Regions from separate parts of the Sedimentibacter sp. B4 genome, predicted to be linked through region 1. Evidence: riboswitches for the same ligand, from Rfam matches in the RefSeq annotation. Region 1 holds a riboswitch; the other holds the start of a gene.
The links. Region 1 has a riboswitch for S-adenosylmethionine ahead of metK (methionine adenosyltransferase). Riboswitches for the same ligand answer to the same signal wherever they lie in the genome.
Positions count from the first base shown of each region.

Region 2: linked by a shared signal. The riboswitch ahead of BN358_RS08150 (YbaK/EbsC family protein) and the one ahead of metK (methionine adenosyltransferase) in region 1 are both predicted to bind S-adenosylmethionine.

Region 1 is NZ_CANG01000002.1:7,814-23,681, forward strand. Features, by position in the region: gene malQ (4-alpha-glucanotransferase) at 1-1,266, opposite strand, end outside; gene BN358_RS00040 (MATE family efflux transporter) at 1,324-2,685, opposite strand; gene metK (methionine adenosyltransferase) at 2,961-4,139, opposite strand; SAM riboswitch class I at 4,213-4,307, opposite strand; gene BN358_RS00050 (phosphodiester glycosidase family protein) at 4,620-7,247, shown strand; gene mscL (large-conductance mechanosensitive channel protein MscL) at 7,320-7,739, shown strand; gene BN358_RS00060 (SEC-C metal-binding domain-containing protein) at 7,844-8,341, shown strand; gene BN358_RS00065 (DMT family transporter) at 8,362-9,228, shown strand; gene BN358_RS00070 (formate/nitrite transporter family protein) at 9,283-10,023, opposite strand; gene BN358_RS00075 (formate--tetrahydrofolate ligase) at 10,187-11,869, opposite strand; gene panB (3-methyl-2-oxobutanoate hydroxymethyltransferase) at 11,999-12,856, opposite strand; gene BN358_RS00085 (NAD(P)/FAD-dependent oxidoreductase) at 13,021-14,280, opposite strand; gene BN358_RS00090 (hypothetical protein) at 14,252-15,244, opposite strand; gene BN358_RS00095 (S-layer homology domain-containing protein) at 15,299-15,868, opposite strand, start outside.
Region 2 is NZ_CANG01000038.1:205,407-221,274, reverse strand. Features, by position in the region: gene pflA (pyruvate formate-lyase-activating protein) at 1-261, shown strand, start outside; gene BN358_RS08155 (short-chain fatty acid transporter) at 314-1,675, opposite strand; SAM riboswitch class I at 2,393-2,495, shown strand; gene BN358_RS08150 (YbaK/EbsC family protein) at 2,555-3,028, shown strand; gene BN358_RS08145 (ThiF family adenylyltransferase) at 3,060-3,812, shown strand; gene BN358_RS08140 (methionine ABC transporter ATP-binding protein) at 3,826-4,842, shown strand; gene BN358_RS08135 (methionine ABC transporter permease) at 4,832-5,494, shown strand; gene BN358_RS08130 (MetQ/NlpA family ABC transporter substrate-binding protein) at 5,636-6,484, shown strand; gene BN358_RS08125 (FAD-binding oxidoreductase) at 6,683-8,068, opposite strand; gene BN358_RS08120 (electron transfer flavoprotein subunit alpha/FixB family protein) at 8,059-9,042, opposite strand; gene BN358_RS08115 (electron transfer flavoprotein subunit beta/FixA family protein) at 9,047-9,841, opposite strand; gene BN358_RS08110 (FadR/GntR family transcriptional regulator) at 10,053-10,751, shown strand; gene BN358_RS08105 (YjiH family protein) at 10,793-12,154, opposite strand; gene BN358_RS08100 (pyridoxal phosphate-dependent aminotransferase) at 12,166-13,329, opposite strand; gene BN358_RS08095 (DUF4153 domain-containing protein) at 13,483-15,276, opposite strand; gene BN358_RS08090 (HD domain-containing phosphohydrolase) at 15,448-15,868, shown strand, end outside.

The sequences.
Region 1 (15,868 bases):
TGTAAATTCATCTCCATTAATTCCAAGACTCTTTATCACATAATCCTTTGAGCTTTCATCAAGCTTTTCAAACCATCCCTTCAATGTGTCATTGTCGTGGGTGCCTGTATAGGCTACACAATTTTTTTCGTAGTTTTCAGGAAGGTATGGATTCAATGGATTTTTGTCAAAGGCAAACTGGAGAACCTTCATGCCCGGAAATAATGTGTGCTCCTTAAGCTTAATAACACTTTCTGTGATTATTCCAAGGTCCTCGGCAATAATATTTATATTTCCAAACTGTTCAATTAAAACTTTGAACAGCTCTTTTCCATCTGCTTTCATCCATTTTCCGTTTACAGCATCTATAGACCCCCAAGGAACTGCGTAAAATTCATCAAATCCCCTGAAATGGTCAATTCTCACTGCATCATACAGCTTTAAGGAAAACTTTATTCTATCAATCCACCAGCTGTAATTTGTTTTCCTTAAATTTTCCCAGTTGTAGACAGGATTTCCCCAAAGCTGTCCCTTGGCAGAAAAACTGTCTGGAGGAACTCCGGCAGCCAAAATCGGTATGAAATTTTCATCAAGCATGAAATTGTGAGGATTGCACCATACGTCTGCGCTGTCCATTGCTGCGTAAATAGGAATATCACCTATTATGGAAATCCCCTTTTCCGAAGCATATCTTTTCAAAAGAAAATACTGGTCGTAAAAAATAAGCTGAAGGAATATCCAGTATTCAATTTCCTCCCAAAACGCAGTCTTTGCACCTTCAATTTTTTCTATCTTCCGGCCGGCCAAATCCCTGTCCCATTCATACCATGGAAGCTGATTATTTTTGTATTTAAGGAACATAAACAAACCATAGTCTTCTGCCCATTTGTTCTTCCTTTTAAAATTGCGGATTTTATCCCTGTAGGCTGTCTTTGTGTTCTCATATATCATTCTTAATACATCATATCTTTTGTTAAACTGCTTTTCATAGTCTACATGTTCAATGTCTTGAGATGCTAAATCCCTTAAGTCATCTTCCTCAACAAACCCTTCCTTTATGAATACTTCAAGATCTATGAGGCATGGGTTTCCTGCAAAGGATGAAAATGATGAATATGGCGAATCACCATAGGAAACAGGTCCCAGGGGCAGAACCTGCCAGTATTTCTGTCCCGATTTTTCAAGAAAATCAATGAAATTATATGCTTCTCTTCCCAGCGTTCCAATGCCGTATTTTGAAGGCAGACTGCTTATGGGAAGAAGTGTTCCCAAACTTCTTTTAAACATGTTTTTCTCCCTTATGCTTCATACAAGTTCGCATATAAAGTTTCTACAAATGCAATGTTATGCAGGATTTTCTTCTTTTAAACTCTTCCATACGGTTAAAAGCATTGTGCCGAAGCAGGCAAAGCCTCCTACTACCTCAGAAACAGGTTCGGACAAAAATACACCCGATATTCCCAGGTTCCATAATCTCGGAAGTATTATTACCATAGGCAAAACAAGCACAACCTTCCTGAATATTGAAAAGAATATGGCGAATTTTGACTTGCCTAGGGCAACGAACACTGACTGTCCTGCAGACTGAAGGGCCATGGTAAAAAAGCATGCGAAGAACAATCTCAGCATTGGAATTCCTGCGGTTAAAACTTCAGCATCGCTGTTGAATATTTTGATGAAAAACCCGGGGAAAAACTGAATCAACCCCCATATAAACGTGTTGTACAGCACTGCTGAAATGGCTGTAAACTTTATGCAACTTTTCACCCTGTCATATTTTCCTGCGCCGTAGTTGTAGCCCATAACAGGCTGTGCGCCGCTTGCAAGACCCATTACCGGCATTGAAAATATTTCCCGCACTGAATTTATGACTGTCATTATACCAACATACAGGTCTCCTCCGTATACCTGAAGAGTGGCATTGCTGGCTATTTGTATTATAGAGTTTGTAATCTGCATTACAAATCCTGATGTTCCAAGACCAATGATTCTTTTTATTCTTTCTTTCTTAAGATGAAGGCTGTTTTTCTTGAGCCTTAAAATTGCTGTGTAACCTGTAAGAAACTTAAGCACCCACACTGCTGACAACAATTGAGATATTATGGTGGCAAGTGCTGCTCCTTTCACTCCCATGTCCAGGGCAAATATAAATATGGGGTCAAGCACTATGTTTGCAACAGCACCCATGATTACAGTCATCATTGCAACTCTGCCGAATCCCTGTGAATTGATGAAATTGTTCATTCCCAAACTTATCATCACAAAAATATTTCCCAGCAGATAAATCGTTATGTATTCATCAGCATATGCATATGTTGCATTACTTGCTCCAAACATATAAAGTACCGGCTTTTTTATTATAAGTCCTACTACAGTGAGAATAATGCCGCTTGCTGCAAGCATAGCAAAAGAATTTCCCATAATCTTTTCTGCTTCATCTATGTTGCCCCGGCCTCTTTCTATTGAACAAAGAGGTGCCCCTCCCATTCCAAAAAGATTAGCAAATGCCATTACAATTGATATTATTGGAAGACTTACTCCAACACCGGTAAGTGCCGTAAAGGCATCTCCCGGCATCCTGCTTATGTAGATGCGGTCTACTATATTGTAAAGAACATTGACAAGCTGCGCCAAAATCATTGGGATTGCCATGTCCATAATATGTTTTGCAACACTTCCTTTTGAAAAATCATTAACTGTTTCCATTACTACCTCTTCTCTATTAATGTAATTAGCTTTGTCCAGTATCTCTAGAATTTTACTTCCAAACATACTTTCATGTCAAGAGCATAAAAAAACAGAGTCATATTCTCAGTTGATGACAAAGTAACTTTTGACGTTGTCATTCCTAAGGCGACACGTAAGAATCTCATGTTTCAATAAAGATGAGATCCTTCACTATCGTTCAGGATGACAGCGTCTGAGTTTGTCAATGGTCTGAGAGTTATACTCTGCTTTTTTGTATATTACCCTAAGGTTTATTATAAATATTTTTTCAATGCTTCAACCTTGTCTGTTTTTTCCCAAGGAAGATCCAGGTCGTTTCTTCCGAAGTGGCCATATGCTGCAACCTGCTGATAAATAGGTCTTCTCAGCTTGAAGTTTTCAATGATTGCTGCTGGTCTTAAGTCAAAGTTTTCTGCAACTGCCTGTTCAATTTTTTCATCGGCAATTTTGTTTGTTCCGAAAGTTTCAACCATTATTGAAACCGGCTTAGCAACTCCTATGGCATAAGCAAGCTCAACTTCGCACTTCTCTGCAAGTCCTGCTGCAACAATGTTCTTTGCAATGTGTCTTGCTGCATATGCTGCTGAACGGTCAACCTTTGTTGGATCTTTTCCGGAGAATGCTCCGCCGCCGTGTCTTGAGTATCCGCCATATGTGTCAACTATAATTTTTCTTCCAGTGAGTCCTGAGTCTCCCTGAGGTCCTCCAATAACGAATCTACCTGTTGGATTTACAAAATATTTTGTATTTTCATCAAGAAGTTCTGCAGGAACAGTTGTCTTGATAACATGTTCCATAAGGTCTTTTTGAATTGTTTCTCTGTCAGCTTCAGGATTGTGCTGAGTTGAAATAACTATGGTGTCAACTCTTACAGGCTTATTGTCGTGATATTCGATTGTTACCTGAGTTTTTCCGTCAGGTCTTAAGTATGGAACAGTCTTGTTCTTTCTCACTTCAGACAGCTTCAGTGAAAGTTTGTGTGCCAGTGATATTGGCATAGGCATAAGTTCAGGAGTTTCATTGCATGCAAATCCAAACATCATACCCTGGTCTCCGGCGCCTATCATGTCATTTGTGTCAACATGAGCCTTCTTGTATTCGTCAGCTTCATTAACGCCCATTGCTATGTCTTGTGACTGTTCTTCTATTGATGTAAATACGGCGCATGTCTTGTAGTCGAATCCGTATTCTGCGTTGTCATATCCTATGTTTTGCACTGTCTGTCTAACTATCTTTGGAATGTCAATGTAGCAGTTTGTGCTTATTTCTCCTGCCACTAGCACGAAACCTGTTTTAGTAACTGTTTCACAGGCAACTCTTCCATTAGGATCTTGTTCCATAATTGCATCTAAGATGCCATCTGAAATCTGGTCGCACATTTTATCTGGGTGACCTTCTGTAACTGATTCAGATGTAAATAACCATTTCTTCATCTTTTATTCCTTTCTTATATGAATTACATACATAAAAAAACTCTTCCAAAGAAGAGGTCGCAGTCCTGGTATAACCTCATCTATCGGAAATCCGCGGGATTTGGCACCTTGAATAATCAGGCTGCCGGGTTTCATAGGGCCTCGTCCCTCCACCACTCTTGATAAGGAGTTTGTTCAATAATAGCATATAGTTTTTTTAATGTCAACAATATTATTGTAAAATTTTTCTCTTGAAAAATCATTTAAATTACAATATTATATTGTTTCTACTACTTGAAATTTTAATAATCTGCTATTCTTATATTTCCCAGATGGATTTCATTTATTACATTTATTTCAAAATTGATCTTAGCAGAGCTTTTTAAAATACAGCAATGGAACTTTTTTATTCTCTATACGTCTTAAATATTATCTGCATTTCTATAAACTGCTAACACTTGGGGAAATTTAGGTGTTAAATTGTTATTTAAATGTGGTATAATGGAATATAAAATTGAAGGGAATGATACAATGATTATTAAAAAGATCGCGGCTGTTTCAGCAGCCATTGCTCTATTGATGGCATCTAACGCGTATGCCAGCAGTTTTTACACAGTATACGACTTAACAGAACAAACAAGGCTCTCCACGGGCATTACATATGAAAGTATAGAAAGGTACACTTCTCTGGGGTGGATGAACATCAATGTAATAAGAGCTGATTTGACAGATAAATACACAACTGTTGACCCTATAACTAATGCAAATGGAGTATCTAACAGGGCCTCCTTAAGCTCCATGATGAAATCATCAGGGGCTGTTGCAGCAGTAAACGGAGACTTCTTCTACATGGGAAGCCCTACATACACATATGGTCCTCTTATTTCTGACAGTAAAATAGTAACGTCACCTCTTCCTTACAGTTACGGTTATCCTACTGTATCAAGGTTGCTGAACGGTTCTGTTAACATATCCGTATGGAACCCCAAGATTACCCTTTACGGCTCAGACGGCTCAGTCTTTGATGTAACAGTAATGAACAAGACTTCATCTCTGGATTGGGCTCCTACAATTCTTACAACAGACTGGAATAAAACTTCACCAGGATACACAAACAAGGACATTGTTGAAGTTGTTGTAAAGGAAGGCACAGTTTCTGAAGTGAGAAAGAACCAGCCTTCAACATTGATTCCAGCAGACGGATATATAATAGCAAGTTCTAATCAAACTGCAATGGAACAAATGCTAAAATCATTCCAGCCGGGCAATCCTGTGTCTCTTGACATAGAGCTTGACTTCAGCCCAGAAAATGTAGAATGGGCTTTCGGAGCCCTCAATTACCTGGTAAAGGACGGACAGTTCAATGTAGCAAGTAATGAAGCTCTTGGAACAAATCCAAGAACTGCCATTGGATTTAACAAAGACAACACAGAAATGATAATGGTTACAATTGACGGAAGAAACAAAAATTACGTTGGAGTAAAACAAACAGAACTAGCCCAGATAATGATAGACCTTGGTGCATACACTGCAGTCAACATGGACGGGGGCGGATCAACAACAATGGGAGTTGATTTCCTTAAAAACTCCAATGTAACAGTGGTAAACATTCCTTCTGACGGAAGAGAAAGAAATATTGCTTCCGGTGTTGGAGTTTTCAATAATTCTCCTGACAGCGACAAAGCGAGCAAAATTGAAATAACAGCAGATAAGGCAGTTTTTAACAACACTGAAGCCGCACTTGAACTTAAGTTTTACAATGAATACTTTACGCCTGTGGATGTAAAAGCAAATGAAGTGGATTACACTATAAAACCTTCAAATTCAGGCAAGGTAGTTAACAACATATTTTACCCCAGCAAGTCAGGAAATGTAACAATAACTGCAACAGTAGGAGATGCATCAGGAAGCATTGATATTGAAGTGCTTGATAGTCCTGTAGCATTGGAGTTTGATGCAGAAACTCTGGTTATGTCCCATGGAGACACTTACAACCTTGGCAATGCTCTGGGAATCGACAAAGATGGAAAAACAGCATACATTCCTTCAAAATACCTTTCATATTCATACAGGAACAAGGTTGGAAAAGTAACTGACGGAATTTTCACTGCAGGAGAAACAAGCAACACCGGTGCCATCACTGCAACGTTCGGTAATGCAGTGAAGAACATAATAGTAAAGGTTGGATATAGGTTCCAGACCCTTAACAGATTTGAAAATTTGGATGGTTTGAAGCTTAACTTGTATCCCGAAGGTTCTGATGGCAAAATCTCCATCACTGATGAAATTGTAAAAGAAGGCTCAAATGCATTGAAGCTTGATTATGACTTTACGAAAATGACTGATCAAAGCATTGCATTCATAGAATTCGGAGACAACGGCCAAGGAATTAAACTTGAAGACAAGCCAAAGGCCATTGGAATGTGGGTTTACGGTGATGGCAAGAATCACTGGTTAAGAACAAGAATAACAGATGCCTACGGTAATGAAATTAAGATAACTTTTGAAGATGAAGTGAACTTTACAGGCTGGAAGTGGGTTGAAGCCTTCATTCCTCAGGGAACAGCATATCCTGTCACATTAAAAAATATTTATCTGGCAGAAATCAATGAAACAAGAAAAGATTCCGGAACCATTTACATTGACAACCTGAGAATAATGTATGAGCCTAAGGACAAAGCTTTAGGACTCAGAGAAGAAACACAGTTTATTGATTCAATAAAGATTTCTTCAATAAAAAACTTCACTGAAAAGCTTTTAATAACTCCTGAAAAAACTGAATTATCAGGCTCAAAGTCAGGAAGCATCATATACTTTGACGGCATTGTTTCAAATGGAACCATGAGTGCCAACAACACCACAATGTGGAACAACATAAAAAGCTTTGAAAACTACCAGGACAAAGTGCTTGTTCTTTCTCTGAACAGCAGTCTTGACAAAATAAACGATCAGCGTGAAGTCGAGGTTTTAAAAGCAATTCTTGAGAAGTCGTCTAAAAACAATCAGGTGTTTGTTGTTTTCAAGGGAGCAGAAGAAAATACTGTAATAGAAAACAATGTGAGATATATCACTTATGATGACACCTTTGAACTTGGCATAACTGATGGAGGAACCTCATATAAAAATTGACATACTAACCAATAAAGTGTTATTATTGTAAATAATCGATATTACAATATTGATAAATGTCTAGGAGGAACCATGTGGAAAGAATTTAAAAAGTTTGCATTCAAAGGAAATGTTTTGGATATGGCAGTGGGTGTTATAATGGGTGGAGCCTTCGGCAAAATAGTTACCTCAGTAGTAAACGACCTCATAATGCCTGTACTTGGATATTTAATGGCAGGCATGGATTTCAAGACCATGAAGTACGTCATGAGCCCTGCGGTCATGGATGGAGAAACCGTAGTAAAGGCTGAAGCTGCTATACTTTACGGCAATTTCATACAAAATGTTGTAGATTTTTTAATAGTGGCTGCATCAATTTTCCTGTTTGTGAAGCTGATAAACAAATCAAAGGACAAATTGATAAAGCAGGAAGCTCCTGCACCTGCAGCACCTAAAGGACCTACTCAAGAAGAGATTTTAATGGAAATCAGAGACTTGCTAAAAGAAAAATAAATTCAAGAGCCTTCGGGCTCTTTTTTATTAATTAAATCAATTTTCCTTGAAATTTATTTTTTTTCTGTTAGAATTAGATAGTAAAATAACCCTTGGAGGAAATTATGAGTTTATATACAGAATGGACAGAAACATTAAAAGGAATAACAACACAAGAAGAATATCAGGCTTTTTTTAATGAATATATGACAAAAGAAACTGAATGCTACAAAAATATTCTTCAGACAAAAAATCCTGTGCTGGAAGGTACAATTAAGGAACTGGCAGAAAAAAACAACATGACTGCTATGGAATTTATAGGATTTTTAGACGGCGGAAACACAAGTTTGAAAGAAACATTGGAACTTGAAAATCTGGAAGAAGACACTCAGATAAAAGCCGAATTCGATTTTGAAAAACTTCTCTGGAACATGCATGATTCAAAAGCAGAATGGCTTTACGGCATGGAAGAATGGAACAACATTTTTGATGAAGAAAAAAGAAAACAAATCAAAAAAGATTACAACCGTTCACAAATAGTTGTAAAAGGTGACAAAGTAGGAAGAAATGATCCATGCCCATGCGGATCAGGAAAAAAATACAAAAAATGCTGCGGTAAATAGCCGTAGCAAGGGGGAATATTATGAATAAGACAAAGGGTCTGATCTTTGCTATTTTGGCAGCTTTTATTTATGGTTTCACCCCTGTTCTTGGAAAATTGACTTATCTGGAAGGAAGTAATTCTATGTCTTTGACATTTTACAGAAACTTCCTTTCAATACCTCTTCTTTTTGCAATACTTAAATATAATAAGGTTCCGGTTTTGGCTGACAAAAGTGAACTAAAAAAACTTGCAATATTAGGATCAATGGGTTCAACCCTTACAGCTCTCACGCTTTACGCTTCATACAACTACATATCTGTAGGCATGAGCACCACAATTCATTACATATATCCGGTGCTTGTAACTGTTGCCTGTGTATTTATTTTCAAGGAAAAAATAAATAAGGAAACAATAATCGCACTTGTTCTTTCAACAGTGGGAATTTTAATGTTTTTGGAAGGAAACTTCAGCCTCAAGGGTATATCCCTGGCGTTGTTGTCAGGAGTTGTTTATGCTGCTCATCTGTTGTTCATTGATAAAAGCGGACTGAACAAGATGTATCCTTTTAAAATAACATTTTATGCTGCTATATTTTCATCGGTTTATTTGTTTGTATTTGGAATGATAAGCGGCACGTTGGTTTTCAAAATGACTGCAACAGGATGGTTTTTCACATTCCTGGTGGCATTTTTCGTTTCATTCCTTGCAAACACATTCATTCCAATAGCTGTAAAAAATGTTGGTCCAACAGTTACATCAATTTTAGGGATGTTTGAACCAATTACAAGTATTTTGCTTGGAATAATCTTTTTAGGAGAACCTTCCACTTTGAGAAATGTTGCTGCCTGCATTTTAATTTTGGCCGGTGTACTAATTGTAACTGTTTCGAAGGACAAGAACAAATAGAATTAAATAGTAAAAAAGCATTAAGCTTTATTTTAGCTTAATGCTTTTTTATTATTATTTATAGTAGCATTTATAATAAAGAGCAGGAACCATTATGCCTCCGCCTATGAAATTACCAATGGTTGCTGCTATTATATTCTTTAAAACTAATGTAGCTGTCACAGAAGAATTAAACAGCATCCCCATGGGTAGAAAAAACATGTTTGCCACAGAATGCTCATAACCGCATAGAACAAAAAGCATTACAGGAAACCAGCATCCAAGAAGTTTTCCTGCAGTATCCCTTGCCGTCAGTGAAAACCACACACCAAGGGACACAAGAATGTTGCACAATATTCCTCTCATGACCACCTGCAAAAATGAAAGTGACACCTTTGCATTTGCAACCTGAGCAATTGTTTCTGCAAGAATGGGTTTAGCATATGCTCCACCTAAGTACAGTATTGCCACTGCCAGGAGAGCACCTGCGAAGTTTCCAATCCACACCTGCACAAGGGTTTTTATAAAATCTTTTAAACTGATTGATTTATTCAAAAATCCAAATGTCATGAGACAATTTCCTGTGAAAAGTTCCCCTCCCACCAATACAATAAGCATGAGTCCCACAGGGAAGACTGCTGCTCTTAAAAACAAGCTTTCATATGCAACAATGAAACCATGCCCTCCCAATGCAATATAAAATCCAGCTGCAACACTTAAAAGCATTCGTTTTCCTGGAGTATACGAGGCTTTTACTGTTGATGAATTTATTAGAGCATCTGAAGTTTCCTTTGGCGATAAACAAACATTGCTCACCTAACCACCCCTTTGTATTGAATATAATATTCCAAAAATATTTCAAAATATGAGGCCCTTAAAAAGTATTACTGTCATCATGAGGCAGCGAAGGATCTTGTTTATTGAAAAACATTAGATTCTTCGGCTGCGCTTCAAAATGACACTGAACAAATGCTGCTGCTTAGAACAGCCCTTTTATTTTTCCATCAACATCAACATCTATATTTTCTGCAGCAGGCACCTTTGGAAGCCCAGGCATTTTCATAATGTCTCCTGTAAGAGCCACTAAAAATCCTGCTCCTGCTGATATGGTAATGTCTCTGATAGTAATTTTAAATCCTGTTGGTCTTCCAAGAACTTTAGGATCATCTGTAAGAGAGTACTGGTTCTTAGCCATGCATATTGGCAGATTTCCAAAACCAAGCTTTTCAAAGTTGGCAATTTCCTTGCTTGCCTTTGGAGAAAATTCAACCCCTTCTGCACCGTACAACTTTGTTGCAATAGCTTTTATTTTATCTTTTATTGGAATATCCAGTTCATATGCAAATTCAACGCAGCTTTCTTTTTCTGAAAGCCTTAAAACTTCTTCTGCAAGTTCCCTTCCACCTTGACTTCCCTTGCCCCACACTTCAGACAAGGCAACATTTACTCCAAGCTCCCTGCACCTGTCCTTTATGAGATTCAGTTCAGCCTCAGTATCTGTAGGGAATTTGTTTATGGCAACAACTGCAGGAAGTTTAAACACCTGAGTTATGTTTTCGACATGCTTTAATAAGTTTGGAAGTCCTTTTTCAAGAGCTTCAAGGTTTTCGGCTCCAAGGTCTGCCTTGGCAACTCCACCGTTGTACTTAAGTGCTTTTACTGTTGCAACTATTACTACAGCACTTGGTCTTAAGCCTGTTGTCCTGCATTTTATGTCTATGAACTTTTCAGCTCCCAGGTCTGCGCCAAATCCTGCTTCAGTAACAGTGTATTCAGCAATCTTGCTTGCCATCCTTGTTGCAATAACTGAATTACAGCCATGAGCAATGTTTGCAAATGGTCCTCCGTGTATGAATGCAGGAGTTCCTTCCAATGTTTGTACAAGATTTGGTTTAAGGGCATCCTTAAGCAAAGCAGCCATTGCTCCATGAGCCTTCAGTTGACCAGCAGTTACAGGTTCTCCCTTTCTGTTGTATGCTACTATTATATGTGATAATTTTTCCTTTAATTCAATTATGTCATTTGACAGACAGAATACAGCCATTACCTCTGAAGCAACTGTTATGTCGAAGCCGTCTTCCCTTGTTACTCCCTCTGTCTTTCCTCCAAGGCCGTCAACTATGTGTCTCAGCTGTCTGTCATTCATGTCAACAGCTCTTCTCCACACAATTCTTCTTGTGTCTATGTCAAGCTCGTTGCCCTGGTGTATGTGATTGTCAATCATGGCTGCCAGAAGATTGTTAGCAGCTCCTATGGCATGAAAATCTCCTGTAAAGTGAAGATTTATGTCTTCCATGGGAACAACCTGTGCGTATCCTCCTCCAGCTGCACCGCCCTTTACTCCAAATACAGGTCCAAGGGATGGTTCTCGAAGAGCGATTATTGTTTTTTTACCAAGGCTTGAAAGGGAATCTCCAAGTCCGATGGTTGTGGTTGTCTTGCCTTCCCCTGCCGGAGTAGGGTTGATTGCTGTCACGAGTATGAGTTTAGCTTCATCGTTATCTTTTAATTCGTTCTGCAGATATCTGTAATCAATTTTAGCCTTATATTTACCATAATTTTCAACATATTGGTCCGGTATTTCTATTTTGTCCGCAATGTTGTTGATAACTTCCATTTTCGCCTGTTGTGCAATTTCAATGTCGCTTAAAAATTCTGCCATAAAGACCTCCTGATTTAAAGTTACTGTTAAATTTCGACTATCTCATGATGATACCGGGATATGTTATCCCACTAACATTATATATTTTTTTTGCTTTAATGCAAAATAATATTTCATTATTACCGTTTTTTAACTTTCTTTGAATTCTTCAAATAATCTTTCAAAATCCTCAATGCTGTCCTTGATGTGGTAGACATGCTTTTCTTCAGGAAAATTTCCGCATCTCACATCATTGGCATATTCCTTGAACGCATTTGTCACAACTTCAGCGAGATTGGCATATTTTTTTGCAAACTTAGGTGTGAAATTCTGAAACATTCCAAGAAGATCACCTAATACAAGAACCTGTCCATCACATGGAATTCCGGCTCCTATTCCGTAAACAGGAATAGTAAGTTTTTTTGAAATAAATTCAGTGAGTTCCGGTGGCACACCTTCAAGCAAAATGGCTAATGCTCCTGCTTCCTGAATTGCCAGAGCATCTTTAATCAATGATCTCGCGCTGTCCACATAAAGACCCTGGGCCTTGAACCCGCCAAGCTGCCCTGCGCTTTGAGGTGTTAATCCTATGTGCCCGAACACCACTATTCCGGCATCAGAAATTGCTTTCACTTTACTTGCAACCCTTGTTCCGCCTTCAAGCTTTATGGCGTCGCAGTTTGCTTCCTTCAAAAACCTGCATGCGTTATATACTGCATCTCCATCTGATATGTGATATGATCCGAAAGGCATGTCTCCAATGATGAATGTGTTTGGTGCACCCCTTCTGACAGCCTTTGAATGAATTATACAGTCTTCCATTGTTACAGGAACCGTGCCGTCATAACCGTATACAATCATGCCCAGGGAATCACCCACAAGTATCATGTCCATCCCTGCCTGCTCAGCAAAAGATGCCATGGGGTAGTCATAAGCAGTAACCCATACCGCTTTTTCGCCGCTCTGTTTCATTTTATGCAAATCCAATATGCTTTTTTTCTTTGCCACTAGTAACCTCCTGCATCTTTTATTATTATTTTATTAGTCATGGTAAATTAATTTCTGAAATTTGTGTTTACGTTTACCCAATTATATTATAATGTTCGCAGAATGTCAACAGCGCCGTAATTTGTGAAAATTCTGGCACTGTTGATATTGCAGCATTACAGCAATCACCCTTTATTTTTTTTTATACTTTCTGCAGAAAGATGCCCGGTTGAAAAAGCTGCCTGTATGTTGAATCCTCCAGTGTCTCCATCATAATCAATTACTTCTCCGGCAAAGTAAAGACCGGGAACAATTTTTGACTCCATTGTTTTTTGATTGATTTCAGATGTTTTCACACCACCCCTTGTGGCCATAGCAATGTTGTAGTCTCCAAGTCTTTCCACTGTGAGGCTGTGTTCACAAAGCATCTCCATAAGCTTCTTTCTTTTATTTTTGTCAAGTTCACTGCACATTTTGTCTTCTTGTATTCCTGTAATCTCCATTATCTTATCAGTGAAGCGCTTTGGCATGTCAAGAGATTTGAGCACAGTCTTCACATTGTACTTGCCTGAGCTGAAAATCATATTTTCAAAATCAGTTTTAAATTCTTCAGCATTTGGAAAAGAAGTGAAATTGATTTTAAGTACATCTCCCTTTTCCATATATCTTGAATTGTTGAGTATAACAGGTCCTGAAATGTTCACGTGAGTGAAAAGCATGTCTCCTGAAAATTCCTTAATTTTTTTGTTGTTTCTACAAAGACTTATTTTGATGCTTTCAAAGGATATTCCGGACAACTCTCTGAAGGGGTAATTTTCCACATACACCGGTGCAAGGCATGGTTTTGGCTGTTCTATTGTGTGCCCCAGTGACTTTGCAAATTCATATCCGTCACCGGAAGACCCGGTATTAGGGTACGATTTTCCACCAACAGCAATTATGATATTTGTTCCTGCATGGGTGGTCTTTATTGTTTTCACCAGAAACATGTCTTTATCTTCATCCCTGCTCACTTTTTCTACTGACTCATCATATAAAATTTTCACATTGTTTTTTCTGCACTTTTCAATTAATGCTTCAACTATATCTGATGATTTAAATGATGCAGGAAAAACTTTGCCGTCTTCTCTAACAATGGTCTCAACTCCTGATTTCTCGAAAAACTCCACTGCATGTTTGTTTGTAAAGCTGAAAAGGGCAGTCCTTAAAAACCTGCCCCTTTCGCCGTATCTCATTAAAAATTCACTCATTTCACAGCTGTTTGTGAAGTTGCACTGGCCTGCCCCTGACAAAAGAATTTTCCTGCCTGCAGCGCTGTTTTTATCAATGAGCAGCACACTTTTGTCCTTGATGGTACAAGCAGCAAAAAGGCCTGCTGCACCTGCTCCTATTACAATAACATCATATTTCATATTATCACACTGTTTTTCCTTCTGAATTATCACTTTGGGCATCCAAAGAATCTTGTGATTCTATGGTGTCCATATTTTCATTTGGACCTGTTTCATCAATGCTTTTTATGCTGTAAGCTTCCTTCATTTCTTCAATATTAATTGTTGCCGAAACATTATATTCTATTCCCTGATCCTTGTATATTCCTTCAAATATAATGTCACCATCATCAACACGGAATGATGTATATTTGTTCTTGCTGTCAAGCTTAAGCTCCTGGTCTAATGACAGACCAAAGTCATAAAGAGAGAAAACATTGTTTTCAGGATTTTGAATCAGCACTGTTAAAGTGTCAGGAAAAAGATACATTTCACCCTTTGATTTGAATTCTCCTGCAACCATGCTGTTTTGCACATCAATTATTTTTTTATCGCCGCTTCCGGAATCAATTACTATGAACTTATCCTGTAAAAGCCACTGCCACTTTCCTGACCTTTCAAAACTTGCACCTTCTATTATTGAAGGCTTGTCTTCACCTATAGTCCACGTGAACACCTGGCTGAATTTTTCTCCGTAGCCTGTTGTAAGAAACAATATTTTGCTGTCTGTGGACAGAATTATTTCAATTTTTCTGTATGAATCATCAAGTGATGATATGCTGTCGTTCAAGTAAGATATGATGCTGTTCTTGTCTGTTCCTTCTGATTTAAAATCAGGTAAGTCATCACTTACCACTATGTCGAGTCTTGATTCAACTTCTTGAAGCTGTGAGATTATAGCTTCATTGTTTTTAGCAAGATTTAAATAATCCTTCTCCAATTTTTCAAGTTCCAATTTTGTGCTGTCAAGTTCAGTCTTTAAGCTTTCATTTTCCTTCTTCATTTCCTCCGCACTGAGTTTTCCCGTATATTCAGAAGGCTTCACTCCTGTTTCCTCCGATGCCGGCAGTCTGGTGCAGCCCGATTGAAGTGACACAAAAGTTAAAGCTAACATCAAAATCATTGTAGTTTTTTTCATATAATCATCTCCTTGTCTTGAAGTAAAAAAGCATCTGTTCCCAGATGCTTCCATTTACTGTATCATTATGCTTGCTGCCACATATTCTCCGCTCTGGGAAATAGCAGTGCTCAATATGTTTTCGCCTTCTTCCAGATCCTTAAAGTATTTTGTAGATCCTGTTGTGTCAAATATCTTTGTATTGTTTGTGACAGTAAGGTAAATTAGCTCCTTTTGACCGTTGTCCTTAATATTTTGCATCATAATAATTTTATCGTCTGTATTGATGTAGATTACTTTTCCTGAGAAGCTCTTTGCAGTCTGCAGCTGAGCTGCCTCTATTGTAACAATTTCATTGCCTGAAGTATTGACACTGACATTGTAGCCGACCCTAAGGTCATAAATGGTTGCATTGCTGCTACCTATGGTAATTATAACATTGTTGCTCACAGCATATTGTGTTGTTTCACCGTCTTCATCGGCAATTTTAATTTTGTTGTCATCACCTATTATAATTTCCTTAATTGTTCCGCTCATTTCAGCTTCTTTTGCAATTGTGTTGATAGCAATCATTTCATCATATTCTGTTGTTATAGTAACTTCATCTCCAACTCTTACCTGATCGAAGTTTGAATCATCGTCGTT
Region 2 (15,868 bases), on a different contig from region 1:
AAGAATGATATTTGGATAAAGCATGTTGTAACGCCGGGAATCAATGACAACTTAAATGACATGAGGGAATTTGAAAAGGAAGTGATTACATTTCCAGATGATATGGTCAAAAAGGTTGAACTTTTGCCCTATCACACCCTTGGAGTGTACAAATACAGCGAATTAAACGTAGCATACAGGCTTGAAGGCGTTGAACCATTGCCGAAGGAGAAACTTGATGAATTGAAGAACTGCCTTTCAATTGAAAAGCTTGTAAGATAGAAAAAGTTAAAAAAGCTGTCCGGCAATGCCGAGACAGCTTTTAATTTTACTTCTAGAAAATCAGGAATCCTGCTGATATAATAATACCGCTGAATAACAGGGTAATTACGCAATATCCCATAACGTCTTTTGCATTCAAACCAGCTATGGAAAGTGCAGGCAATGCCCAGAAAGGCTGTACCATGTTTGTCCATGCATCTCCCCAAGCAATAGCCATTGCAGTCTTAGCCGGGTCAACTCCGAGAGCATGACCAGCAGGCATCATTATAGGAGCCTGTACTGCCCATTGTCCTCCGCCTGAAGGAACGAAGAAGTTAACAATACCTGCACTTAAGAATGAGAACAGCGGGAAAGTCACATTGTTTGAAATGCTTACAAAACCGTTGGATATAACACCAGCAAGAGATATACCTGTTTCAGGATTTGCACCAACCATCATTCCCATTATTCCTGCATAGAACGGGAACTGCAATATGATTCCGGCAGCACTGGCAGCAGCTTCATTAACTGCGTCAATGTAATTTCTAAGGTTTCCATGGAGAAGTACTCCAACAAACAGGAATATGAAGTTTACAAAGTCAAGACTTAAGTTCAAACCAACCTTAGTGAAGTTGTAAACTATATATACAAAACCAAATGCCAAAGTGATTATCCATAAAATTTTGCTTCGTTCCATTTTATCTGCTGGAGAAAATTTGCTTGCATCTTCAGAACGAGCTTCTTTTTCAACTAATAATACAGGGTCAACTTCAACTGTATGTTCTTTGTCAGGTATCATAGCCTTGCATACAAATGGAAGACCAAATATTATAATTCCTGAAATAAATAAGTTCATAGGTGAGAATATAGTATTGCTTGTTGCTATAGTAAATGTGCCGTCAAATATTGTAGGAGCTACTTTTTCAAGAGCGCCCGGGTTAGCTACTTGAAGCGGAATAGATCCGGAAATTCCACCGTGCCATACGACGAAACCTGAATAGGCTGTTGCAATTAAAAGTCTGTAGTCAATTCCCTTTACTTCTTTGGCGATTTCTCTTGCTAGTAAAGCACCTATTACAAGACCAAATCCCCAGTTAATCCAGCATGCTACAACTGATACAAAAGCAGTAATCATAATTCCTCTTACAGGTGTTTTAGCGGCTTTTGCTATCTTTTTAAGCAAGTTTTTGAAAACTTTGGCCTGAGCCATTGCACTTCCAAGTACAAGAACCAAGACCATTTGCATAGTAAATGAAAGTAATCCGAAAAATCCTTTTGGTCCTGCCCAGTGCAGAATCATTTGAAATGGTGATTGTCCTGTTAAAGTCACACCGCCGATAAATGTGATGATTGTCAGAACAATAGCAAAAATAAATGCGTCTGGCAGGTATTTGTTCATAACATATACACAGCCGTTTGTGAATTTTTTAAACATAAAAATTCCTCCTAAATTTTTATTGTATTGGCAATTGCCATTACATTCATATGTAACTCATCATGAAACTTAGATTAAATGAACCACAGTAATTTTATTACTATACTGAATTTAATTCAACCTTATTGAATGTTCCAATTTATTGTTAATGATTAGCAAAGTTGTTAAAAATGTATCAAAAGTGTGTTTATCTTAATAAAGCTCCATTTTTCTCTGCGGAGCTGACAGTTGTTTAACAATTCATAATAATTTTTTATCTTTTTCGAGCATTTGATACGAAAAAAATCTGATTTTGAAGAATAATGAGGAAAAAATTACATTAATATATATAACGGTATAAATAATCAAACGTTTGCACGTCTTAATACATTCAAATGCTAAAAAATGCAGTTGTATCAATGAAGTTATATTTCGTTAAAATTATGTATCTTTTTCTACAGTAATTTTATGCATATATTTGATATAAATGATAAGCAAAATTTTTATATTAATTATATATTACAATCGACGAATGTCCAGGAATGTTTAACAATGATGCAAATAAAATACGCCCTTGAAACAACTAAAATCTATAAATTGTAAAAGGCTGATATTTCACTACTTGATTTTTAAAATGACGTATATGAAATAAATATTTGAAAAAAATTAAAATTTACCATTGACAAATAATTTTGTATGGTATAAAGTAGTCACAACGTTAATCAATTAAATAAAAACTTCTTATCAAGAGAGACGGAGGGATCGGCCCTGTGATGTCTCGGCAACCTGCAGTATGCTGAAAGGTGCTAATTCCGACAAAGGATTCTTTGGGAGATGAGGAGACGGTATATGTATATTGCCCTCTCTTTGTAGAGGGTTTTTATTTTAGGAGGCTTAATGATGTCTGTAGAAACAGTAAGAATTTATTTAAAGCAATTCAACAAGGATAAAGATATTCTTGAAATGGATGAATCAACTGCAACAGTGGAACTGGCTGCTCGAACTCTTGGAACGGCAGAAGCAAGAATAGCAAAATCACTGTCATTTTACAACGGCGATGGTGCAATGGTTATAGTGGTTGCAGGAGATGCAAAAATAGACAACAAGAAGTTCAAGGATGAATTTGGATTCAAGGCAAAAATGCTTGCCCCGGAGGATACAGTAAAATATACAGGTCATGCCATAGGCGGTGTTTGTCCATTTGCTCTATCTGAAAATGTTGATGTCTACCTGGATGATTCCATGAAAAGATTTGAAACAATGTTTCCTGCTTGCGGAAGCAGCAATTCTGCAATTGAACTTACGCTGGATGAGCTGGAAAAAACATCAAGAAGCAAAAAATGGATTGACGTGTGCAAAAATTGGGAACAATAACTTTAATTAAAATATAAATCGGGAAGGTAATATGTTAAACGAATTTTCAAGAACACAGCTTTTGTTGGGCGAAGAAGCCATGGAAAAGTTAAAAAATGCTAAGGTTGCCATATTCGGAATAGGCGGAGTAGGGTCATATGTTGCAGAAGCCCTGGCAAGGAGCGGAGTGGGAAACTTTGTGCTGTTTGATGACGACAAAGTGTGTCTTACAAACATAAACAGGCAATTAATTGCAACAAGAAAAACAATTGGAAGAAAAAAAGTTGAAGTTATGGCTGAAAGGATACTTGATATAAATCCAAAAGCCAATGTTGAAACAAATGAATGCTTTTATATGCCAGACAATGCAGATGACTATGATTTGTCATCATATGACTATGTGGTAGATGCCATTGACACTGTTACGGCAAAGCTTGAGCTCGTAGTGAGAGCCAATGCTGCAGGAGTTCCAATCATGAGTAGCATGGGAGCAGGAAACAAGCTGGATCCAACAAAGTTTGAAGTGACGGACATATACAAGACATCCATGGATCCTCTGGCAAAAGTAATGCGAAGTGAACTTAAAAAAAGAGGAATTAAAAAATTAAAAGTTGTTTATTCAAAAGAAAAACCTATAATACCAATGGACAGCGGAGAAAACAGCTGTAAAACAGGCTGTGTCTGCCCTCCTGGCACAACAAGAAAATGCACATCAAGAAGAGCAATACCAGGGAGTGTTTCCTTTGTTCCTTCTGTAGCAGGACTTATTATCGCAGGCGAGGTAGTGAAGGATATAATAGCTTAAAGGAGGAAACATCGTGGGGACAACTCCATTAATTAAATTAGTAGATTTAGAAAAAAAATATATAAGCCAGAACAATACGGTGACAGCTCTTTCCGAAATAAACCTTGACATACTCAAGGGAGACATATTCGGAATAATAGGAATGAGCGGCGCGGGAAAAAGCACACTTGTCAGATGCATAAATTTTCTGGAAAAGCCAACGGTTGGAACAGTTATAATAGGGGACAAGGATTTATCCCTGTTGAGCGACAAGGAGCTAAGAAGTGTAAGACAGGAAATAGGAATGATTTTTCAGCAGTTTAATCTACTCATGCAGAGAAATGTTGAAGACAATATTTGCTTTCCTCTTGAAATAAGCGGAATGAGCAAAAGCGAAGGAAGAAAAAGAGCCTCGGAGCTTCTGGAACTTGTAGGACTTTCTGACAAGAAAAAATCATATCCTTCGCAGCTAAGCGGCGGACAAAAGCAAAGAGTTGCCATTGCAAGAGCGCTGGCTACAAATCCTGACATACTTCTTTGCGACGAGGCTACCAGCGCCCTGGACCCTACTACAACCCGCTCAATATTGGGGCTTTTGAAGGATATCAATAAGAAACTTGGAATTACAATAATTATCATAACTCATGAAATGGCAGTAGTAGAGGAAATATGCAATCAGGTTGCAATAATTGACAACGGCAGATTGGCAGAAACCGGAAAAGTTGAAGAAGTATTTTCAAAACCAAAGACTGATGCAGCAAAAAAACTTGTATATCACAGCAGCAATGCAGTAAATGAAATGACCGGAAAAAGATGCATAAGAATTGTATTCGACGGAAAATCATCCTTTGAGCCTGTTATAGCAAACATGGTTTTGGAATGCAGGGCTCAGGTTAACATATTGTTTGCAGACACAAGAGACATAAATGGACAGGCATTCGGACAAATGGTCCTTCAGCTGCCTGAAGACGAAATTATATCAGATAAAATTATACATTATCTCAAAAGCAAAAATGTAAATGTAGAGGAGTTGGTTGATTATGTTGGATAATACTACTGTGACAATGCTTATTGAAGGAACAATCGACACTCTATATATGACATTTGTTTCAACCATATTTGCATATATATTTGCCTTTCCCATTGGAATTGCATTGGTTGTTACTAAAAAAGACGGTTTGCGCCCCATGGGACTTTTTAATAGAATTTTGGATGTTACAGTAAATATCGGTCGTTCAATACCATTTTTAATACTATTGATTGCAGTTATACCTTTGACAAAACTCATTGCCGGTAAAAGTTACGGTTCAACTGCCACAATAGTTCCATTGGTAATTGCATCAACACCGTTTATTGCAAGGCTCATAGAATCATCTCTTCAAGAGGTTGATAATGGAGTAATAGAAGCAGCTCAAAGCATGGGTGCTTCTCTTTCGACAATAATTTTTAAAGTATTGGTTCCGGAAGCAAAATCTTCTCTCATTGTTGGAGGAACAATTGCAATAGGAACAATCCTCAGCTACTCTGCCATGGCAGGAGTTGTTGGAGGAGGAGGACTGGGAGACATAGCCATACAGTATGGATATTACAGGTATCAAAAAGAAATAATGCTGATTACCGTAATACTGTTGATAATACTTGTGCAGATTCTGCAGTCCATAGGAATGAAAATCGCTAAAAAAACGGATAAAAGAGTTGTTTAGTCAAAATTATAGTTAACAAGTACAAGAAATACAAGATATGATGTTCAGGTCGTACCCGGGAGAAAGATCCGTTCATATATTCATAATTTCAAAGTACTCAATATAAAAGACATAAGGAGAAAATTATGAAAAACATTAAAAATTATTTTATTATTAGTAGTTGCAGCACTTGCTCTTGGAGCAGCAGGCTGTCAGAAAAAAGAAGAAGCACCTGCAGAAAAGCCTGCAGCCGAAACACCTGCAGCTGACACTGCAGAACTTAAAAAGATCACAGTTGCTGCCACAGCAGTGCCACACGCAGAAATATTGGAACAAGTTAAGGAAGACCTCAAGGCTGAAGGCTATGAACTTGAAATAGTAGTATTTTCAGATTATGTACAGCCAAACCTTGTAGTTGAAGCAGGAGACATCGATGCAAACTTCTTTCAGCACAAACCATACCTGGATGATTTCAACAAAGAAAACAAAACAAACATTGTTCCTGTAGCTGTTGTTCACTATGAGCCTCTTGGAATATATCCTGGAAAGTCAAATGACCTTTCAAACATTCCTGACGGAGCTTCAATTGCAGTTCCAAATGATACAACAAATGAAGCAAGAGCTCTTCTGCTTCTTGAAGCAAACGGACTTATTAAAGTTAAAGAAGGCGCAGGACTCTCTGCAACAAAAAACGACATAGTTGAAAATTCTCACAATCTTGAAATTGTAGAGCTTGAAGCTGCACAGGTAGCAAGAGTTGCAGGGGAAACAGATTTCGTTGTATTAAACGGAAATTACGCCCTTGACGCAGGATTTAATGTTGCAACTGATGCCCTTGCTAAAGAAGAACAGGATTCAGAAGCAGCTCAGGTTTATGCAAACATCCTTTGTGTAAAAGCAGGCAATGAAGAAAGAGAAGATATTAAAGCTTTGATTGAAGTATTAAAAAGCGATAAAATTAAATCATACATTGCAGAAACTTACAAAGGTGCAGTTATAGCAATGGACTAATAAACAAAAATAACACCTGATGTGTTATTAGGTTGATGACTAAGTAACTTTTGACGTTGTCATTCTGAGAGCTTGCTCGAAGAATCTCATGTTTTAAAGATGAGATCCTTCACTATCGTTCAGGATGACAGCGTCGGGGTTTGTCAACAGTCTGACATGATCAGGTGTTATTTTTTTATATTAATCTTTGGGCGATGATTAAACTTCTATAACTGTTCCTGGATTTAAAATGTTGTTAGGGTCGAACAGTTTTTTTATTCCTCTCATTAAATCAAGCTCAGTGGAGGATTTTTGTAACTTCAGGTCATTGATTCTTAGTTTTCCGATTCCATGTTCACCGGTAATTGTTCCGTTGTACTTGAAGCATGTTTTGAATATTTTTTCTTTCAACTCCTCAGCGTAAGGTGGCATTTTTCCATCAACAAGCACAATGTCGCTGTGTATGTTGCCATCGGCAATGTGGGCTGTGATATTTGTTATGGTGTTGTATTCCTCAGCCAGTGATTTAAGTTCTTTGAGGTATGCAGGAACATCAGCAACTGCAACAGCAGTGTCGAAAGAATGGCCTATGATATCCTTTATGAGCTCGTAGTGCTGGCTTCTTATTAATAACAATTCATCCTGTTCGCTCTTCTTGCCTGCAAACAATGTTTCGTATGAATTGTTCTTTTCGCATATATCATTTATGAGACTGCATGTTTCATAAAGTGCAGCTTCTGTTTTTTCTGATATGATTATCATGAGGTCTGCATTTCCTTTTTCAGCCTGCCACTGTGTGCCCAGCATTTTTGCAGTGTCAACAAAAAGATGTTTGTCCTGATATTCCACAGCCAGTGGTGTAGCTCCGCTTTTTAATATTTCAAGAACCGCTCTTGATGCATTATCAAAGCTTTCAAAGGGTGCAATTATTGTTGCTGAATACTTATCCTTGGGATAAATTTTAAGTATTATTTTTGTGACAACAGCCAGTGTTCCTTCGCTTCCTATAATAAGCTGCATGAGATTGTAGCCTGCGTTGTTTTTTATGAGCTTCCCTCCAAGCTCCATGATTTCACCTGATGGAAGAACAACTTCCATTCCCTGAATGTGCTTGCGCATTACGCCGTGTTTTACAGCACGGGCTCCTCCGGCATTTGTAACTGCCATGCCTCCCATCTGTGCTCCTTCATCCCCAGGGTGGACAGGAAATCCTACGCCTTCGTGGTTTTCTAGTTCTTCAAGGAGATCATAAAGCGTTACTCCGGCTTCAAGTACGGCCACCATGTTGTCTTCATCAATTTCAATGATTTTATTAAGCCTTTCAGTTGAAAGAATTATGCTTTCTCTTACAGGAGTGCAGGCTCCGCAAAGACCGGTTCCTCCTCCTCTTACAACCACCACAATATTGTGTTCATTTGCATACTTCATTATTTTAGAAATTTCATCAGTGTTTTTAGGCTTTACAACAATGGAATTTTCATTGGCTTCAGGCCTCATTGCCATTTCAACCTGGTCATACATATATGAAATTTTCTGGGACGGATTAGTGATTACGTAATCTTCACCAACAATACCGATTAATTCATTTACAGTTTTTAATTCCATGGTTCCTCCTGTGACAAATCTCTTATGAGCTGAGGTATAATTTCATAAATATCTCCCACATAGCCGTAGTCTGCTATGGAAAAAATAGGGGCTGATGGGTCAGAGTTTATTGCTATTATGGTTCCTGATTCTTTCATACCCGCCAGATGCTGAGGTGCTCCGGATATACCGCAGGCTATATAGACTTTTGGTTTTACACGGTTTCCGCTGTATCCAACCTGAAAGGCGCTTGATACCATGCCTGCATCAACTAATGCTCTGGATGCTCCCATTACTCCGCCTATTGTATCTGCAAGATCCTGAATCATTTTCAGATCTTCTTTTTTTCTTATGGCTCTGCCTGCTGCCACAACTATTTGAGCTTCAGTTATGTCGTCTTTTTCATCGGAAAATATTCTAAGAATTTCAGATTGTGGATAGCTGTCCATGTATGGCTTCATTTCAACAATATTTATTTTTGCATCTACATCTATTTCAGCTTCAGAAAATTCCTTGTATCTTATGGTTGCAATCTGAGGATAAGTTACAGTCTTTATATGAGCAAGTATGTTGTCGCTGAACGCAGGACGTATTTGTATGAGATTTCCGTCTTCATCAATTTTTAAATCCGTACAGTCTGCCGTAAGTCCTGTCTTTAATGCTGCTGCAATTCTAGGGGCCAGGGAACGTCCGAAGTTGGTTGCTCCTATTAGAACCATTTTAGGCTTGTGTTCATTTATGAAATCAACAATGTTTTTCTTGTAAAGATATTCTTCGGGATTAGAAAAAACATCTGATTTTATGTAATATACAGTTTCTGCTCCTCTTTGATTAAGCTCTTTTAAGTCAATTCCTGCGGGGCCAACCATAAGACAGCTGATTGGTTCATGCAGCTCTTTTGCCAGTTCCTTAGCCTTTCCAAGGAGCTCATAACTAATTTTGTGAATGGAACCATTTTTATGTTCTGCTAAAACTAATATTCCAACATTGTCCATGGCGCTACCTCCTGGTTCCTTTTGTCTTGTTTTGAATTATTTCTTTAAATGTATTGTAATCGTTTCTTATAATTAAGCTTTCTCTTTTAATGGCCCTCGGAATTTCAATTTTTGAAACCTTTGTAGGAGAACCCTTGAAGCCTGTGGATTCTTCTGAAATATAATCTGACAAGTCTTCAAGCGATATTTTTTTTACATCAATTAACATGGACTTAAGCTTTCGGTTTACAGTAGGGAGTTTCGGAAAATTAATATTTTTAGTAACTCCTATGAGGGCAGGCATCTTCATTTTTCTTATTTGTTTGCTGCCGCAAATTTCTTCTGTTTCCACTGTTATATGTTCATTATTAGTTTCAATTATTTTATCAACATAGTAAGCATGTGGAATGTCTAAAAATTCAGCAACTTCAGCTCCGACCTGAGCAGTGTCGCCGTCAACGGATTTTTCACCGCATACTATTAAATCGAAGTTTCCAAGATACTTAACAGCAGATGACAATGTCATTGCTGTGGCGCAGGTGTCAGCGCCTCCGAATTTTTTGTCTGTTAAAAGAATTCCTTCATCAGCTCCACGGGCATAAGCATCTCTTAAGGATTTTTCTGCTTTTGGTGGTCCCATGGTTAATACAGATACTGTTGCACCAAATTGGTTTTTTATGTTTACTGCTGTTTGAAGGGCGTTAATATCAAATGGATTGATTTCAGATTCAGCTGATGATCTGTCAACAACGCCTCTTTCGCAGTCAAATTTCACTTTAGTCATATCAGGTACTTCTTTGACAAGCACAAGTATATTCATTTTTAACTCCTAGTGGTTAAAGTATTTTACTTTTAATGGATTTGTGGTCTTACCACTATTATAATATATCATCATAGAAATTTCAAGCATTATTTATAAAATATTATGTAGATGAATATTTAAAACTATTGTTAAATTATTGCAACAATTTATTGAAATATTTATTCAAATGGTATAAAATTGTAAGTATTATAACATATAAGGAGCAACCATGTTCGAAACAATTGAAAATAAAAAAATATCCCAAATGGTAATAGAACAGATACAGGGTATGATCATGAGAGGCGAACTTAAAAATGGCGACAAGCTTCCTCCTGAAAGAGAACTCACCCAAACCTTAAATATCGGACGCCCTGCATTGAGAGAAGCATTAAAGGCCCTGGAAGTAATTGGTGTTATTGAAAGCCGTCACGGACAGGGAAATTTCGTTGTAAATAACACAGAAAACAGTGTGTTTAAACCGCTTTCTCTATCTTTCAAGCTTTCCAACGGAAATATTGAAGAAATTCTGGAGCTGAGGCGCTTAATTGAAGACTACACAGTGAAGCAGGCAGCTATTCTGGCTGATAAAAAAGACATAGTGATACTTCAGGAAATACACAATGCTATGGTAAATGCAGATACTACAGAGCAAAAGTCGCAGTACGATAAGCAGTTTCATTATGAAATTGCTAGAATCAGCAAAAACATATTGATAAACAGCTTGCTTGAAAGTACGTCATATCTTTTTGACAGTTTTATCAACAAGACTGTTAGAATGGCTTTTTTCGGCGAAGATTCAATAGACAAAATTTATGAAGAACACCTTCGTATAATTGAGGCTATTGAAAAACACGATGCCAAAGAGGCTGCCAGAAGGATGCATATTCATATGAACAACATAGATGTGTATTTGCTCAATGAACAATAATTAAATCAAAAGGTGGTTTCCGGTATGGAAACCACCTTCTATTATGCTATGCCGAATATGTTTGTGAGAAGAACTATAATAGGAAGGGCTATTATTGTTTTTTCAAGGAATAAAGCAAGCACTCCTTTGAAATCAACAGGCATTTTTGATGTAATTATAAGAGTTCCCACTTCTGTCATGTAAATTATTTGAACCAGTGACAATATTCCTATTATAAACCTTGTTTTTAAGGACACGATGTTTGCAGCAAGGACAGCAGGAAGGAACATATCTACAAATCCTACGATGGTTGCAGGAGCTGCAGCAAATGCTTCTTCTACACCAAGCATCTGCAGGTAGTATCCAAATGGTACTGAGAGCCATTGAAATATGGGTGTGTAAGTAGCAAGTATGCAGGCGATGGTTCCAAAGGACATTACAAGAGGAGTGAGCTGGAATACAATGCCCATAAACATTTCAAATCCTTTGTTTAAAACACCCTTGGCATCTGGTGCTGTTGCGGCTCTTTCCACAGCAAGTTTCAGAGCCCATTGGGATTTTGTTATTCCTTGCGGTTCAACTTCATTTACCTGCTTACCTACAGGAGCATAATATTCATTGGGATACTTGCTCAAAGGCGGAATTCTTGTCATTATTACTACGCTCAGTATTCCTGTTATTGTGAGTATTGCATAAAATGGAATGAACAGGTGTTCAACTTTTAAAAGTGCAGCAATAACAAGGCAGAAGGGAAGAGATACTGCAGAAAAACATGTGGCAATTGTAATGGCTTCTCTTGCTGTATAGTAACCCTGTTCGTACTGTGTTGTTGTAAGAACGACTCCAACGTTACAGTTTCCAACCCAGGATGCAAGAAGGTCAATTGCAGATCTGCCAGGAAGTTTGAAAAGAGGCTGAGTAAAATTTCTGACCAATGTTCCTGTGTAGTCCATAATGCCGAAGTCCATCAAGAGAGGAATCAGAAATGATGCTGCAAAAAACCATGCAACCAGGGTTTTTAAAAGTGACAGCATTGTTCCGCCTGTGTCGCCGGAAATCACGTACTCAGGTCCTACGTTAAAATAAACCATCAAGACTACCACAGCACCTATTATTTTAAAAAGCAGATAAAATGGGCTGGAGGTAAAAAGTTTTGATAAAAGCTTGTTGTCAATAATTGCCTTAGGCTTAAGTAACGAAGTAATTGCTGTCATTATTGCAGATATCAGAATAAATATTGTTATTAAAGTTGGAGCTGCAGGAGCTATTAAGGCTGCCAGCCATTCGGATAAAATTCCTATTGGTATGTTTACGGAACCATTCCATGGCAGGGGGAAAAGAAATATAAAAACTCCAAGTGCTGATGGTATTGCAAATTTCATTATGCTTTTAGAATCTATTTTTGTTGTATTGTCATTGTTCATGATGTTCTCCTTTAATTTTTAAAAATATCCATTTTTTCAATTCTGTCAAAAGCTTCCTTAAGCTTTTCAACACCAACTGTGCAGGCAAGTCTCAAATATCCTTCGCCGCAGTCTCCAAATGCAATTCCCGGGATTGTCAGAACGTGAGCTTCCTTTAGTATTGCATCGCTTGCTTCTATTGAACTCAATCCTGTTTTTTTGATGTTCACAAACAGATAAAATGTTCCCTTGGGGCTTATGACAGACATGTTTGGTATGTGGTTGATTCTGTCTGCTGCATAAAATACGCGGTCCTTGTATTCTTTTATGATTTCAGGCTGTATTTCTTTTCTGTTTCTCAAGGCATGAATGGCTCCTCTTTGAGAAATGGAAGGGGAAGTAAACACAAGATTTTCATTTATCTGCTGAATTACATTGATTATGTAGACAGGTGCAATTATGTTTCCTATACGCCATCCGGTCATGGTGAAGTTCTTGGAGAAACTGTTTATTATTATTGTTCTTTCCTTCATGCCTTCAATAGATGCAATAGGAATGAATGGTTCGTTGAAGCTGAAAGAAGTATAAATATCATCGGAAATAACAATGAGGTCATACTTCACTGCAATGTCCCTGATGCTTTCAAGTGTTTGTCTTGACAGGATGTTGCCTGTGGGATTGCATGGTGAATTTATTATTATTGCTTTTGTTCTTTCATTGATTAATTTTTCAAGTTTATCAAAGCTTATTTGAAAGTCCTCTTCTTCATAGGTGGAAAGCTCCACGGGTATTCCTCTTGCCAGTTCAACCTGCTGATAGTAAGGGGTGAAGTATGGTGCCTGCAATATGACCTCATCGCCATCATCGAGAATTGCTTCAAGAACCAAGTACATTGCCAGACATCCGCTTGTTGTTACAAATATTTCTTTATCATGGACGTCCAGTGCATATTCTTCTTTGTAGAATTTGGCTATTTCGCATCTAAGCTCAGGGTCACCTCTAAAATCCGTATACTTTGTGTGTCCCTGTCTTGCATCCTTAAATGCGTTATCAATTATGATGTTGTGAGTAATCAAATCAGGATCACCAAGACTTAAATTGATTACATCATCGAAATTTTTAGCAAGTTCATCCACCTGGCCCATAGGGGTGGAGTTATTTTTCCAGTATCTTTTTGATATAAATTTATTTTTCATTATACCTCCGTAAGGTTATATTAAGGTAAGACCTCTAATGTATAACTATTATAACATACCTTTATAAATACACAACAATTTTTTTAAAAATTAAATGTTTTTGAATACAAAAAGCACATCGGAATATTTCTGATGTGCTTTTATGTTAAATTACTAAGGTATAGCTACAAATACGAAGATATTTCCATTAATGTTCATGTTGTCAGCTGTCAAGTCAACATTGATTTCATTTATTATTACCTTCATTATCATTGCTTTTGTTGCTCTGTTGACTGTTAAAACTTCGGGTACCATGACTGCTTTCGAATCGCCTGCAAATTCTAAAAGACCGTCAATCAACTGCTTCAGTGGAACTTCAACTAAAGTTGCATTATTTTCATCAGATGCATAAATAATCAATTCATTATCTATAAACTTTTGGTTTATGGTATAATTTTTACCGTCGAGATTTATGTCTCCGATTTTTACTTTTTCACTAGCGCTTGTGAAGATGTTCGCTTTGATAAATTTATCATATCCTTCAATATCCATCTGTTTGCTGACGTCAAGCATGGCGTACATGAATCGAGGTTCTTCCTCAGGCAAATAGATTCCATACTGAGGGTTGAAACCGTAAATTTTGTCGAAGTTCCCGTAATAGCTGTTTTCTTTTGCATACTTTTCAGGGAAAAATTCAACGTCATCAAGATATCCCATCCTGAACATATAATCTGTGATGCTGGTGATTTCATGTCTGTCCTGTACAGTAAGATCTGACTTTGGAATTATTTCATTGTTCTTCAGCATTTCATTCCTTGCAAGAATTTCCTCAAGCCTGGATTTTTGAGAGTTCATGGAAACAGTGAACGCATCCACGGGAGGAATGATGGATATGACTGCAAAACAAGCTGCAAGAAGAACAATCGCTCCAGGATTTTTATTTTTTCTTAAAATTAACATCAGCGCTCCTGTTATGGAAAATATTCCAAAGAGCACAACATAGTACCTTGATTCTGTTATTCCATATGCTTCAATTCGTATATATGAAGAAACAAGCTGCATTGCCACCAGTGGAATCAGCACATAGGGAAACACTTTTCTGAACATGACTGCAAGACGGTTTGTAAGATTTGATCCAAGTATATAAATAACGTAGACTGCTGCTGAATAACCAAGCACCATTGGTCCCACCTGACCTACCGGCCACACTCTTGTTGATAGAATCTTGATGAAGTATATTATCAGCACTATTGAAAATATTGAGATCAGAGGAATTGTAATATATGAAACCAATATTTCCAAAACTCTTGGATACGTGTATGCAATTTCGCTTTTCTTTATGTCTTCTTCTTCCTGAGAATTAAATTTTGGAAGCAGAGACAAATAGTAAACAGGAAGAAAAAATGTAAATACTATGTTTGCACTGTGGGCATATGCTTTGTAGTCCAGGTTGAACAAGAGAAGATCTATTGCTGAAATAATTGCAGCTATGCCTAAGAACATCACACCACTGTAAAGAACTGAAATAAATGCTGATTTGAAATGAGCCAAAAAAACATTTCCGAAATTCATCTTATTTTTTGATGATGGAATGTAAAGTGTTGCTGCAAATACAGCAAAGACAATTACAAACAAGTGCACAACCATTGACTGCGATGTACTTCCATTAGTCATGAACAAGTAATAAGCTGCTGCAGAAACAAATGAAAGTATATTTAACATGAGAGAATATTTTCTTAAATTGTTGAAGCGTTCAACTGCAAACTGCAGCCCAATGGACAAAAATGCTCCGAAAATACAGGAAAAAGCAATTCTTGCAAGAATGTTGTCATCAAAGTGGTTGCCTTGTATTTCGGTGAAAACTATTGATGTTATTGTGACTAAAAACAATATAGCTGCAGGGAACCTGGCCACAGTCGATTTTAAATTTGCCGAAGTTGTGTTTATAAAATTCTTTATTTTGCTCATATAATCACCTTGTACAAAGAATTTTGCACATTCCTTTCATTTGTCTAGACGTAAGTTATTCTAAATTGTTCCCAATTAATTGTTCTAAACATATTTTTTAGTTATGTGATAAAATTTATCTTTTGAGTGCCGATATCTAATATAGGTTTAAAATAAAAAAGGACAAAAGTTATGAATAAAACAGAAAACGGTTTGCACAAGTATATAACAGAACCCATAAATCATTTGATAAATAATGTGTTAAATATTGAAAAACAAAACAATGGAATTTCACATAATGTTAAAAAGGAACTTAATCCGGTTATAAGGGAATTAGAATCAAACATCAGCAAATTAGACAAGCTGGTGGTTCTCATAGAAAACATGAACAGAAAAATTTCTTTTGAAGGAATTCTTGAATATATCTACATGAATTTTACTGAATTCATTCCATATTCCCACATTGGAATTGCCCTTCTGAAAGAAGAAGGCAAATCGCTTGAAGCTTCCTACGGTATTTCAGCACCATTTTTAAGCGATCTTCCCAAAAGGATGATGGGAATAAAGGCAGAAATAAGCAGCACAAGCCTTGAAAATATAGTTAAAAACGGTA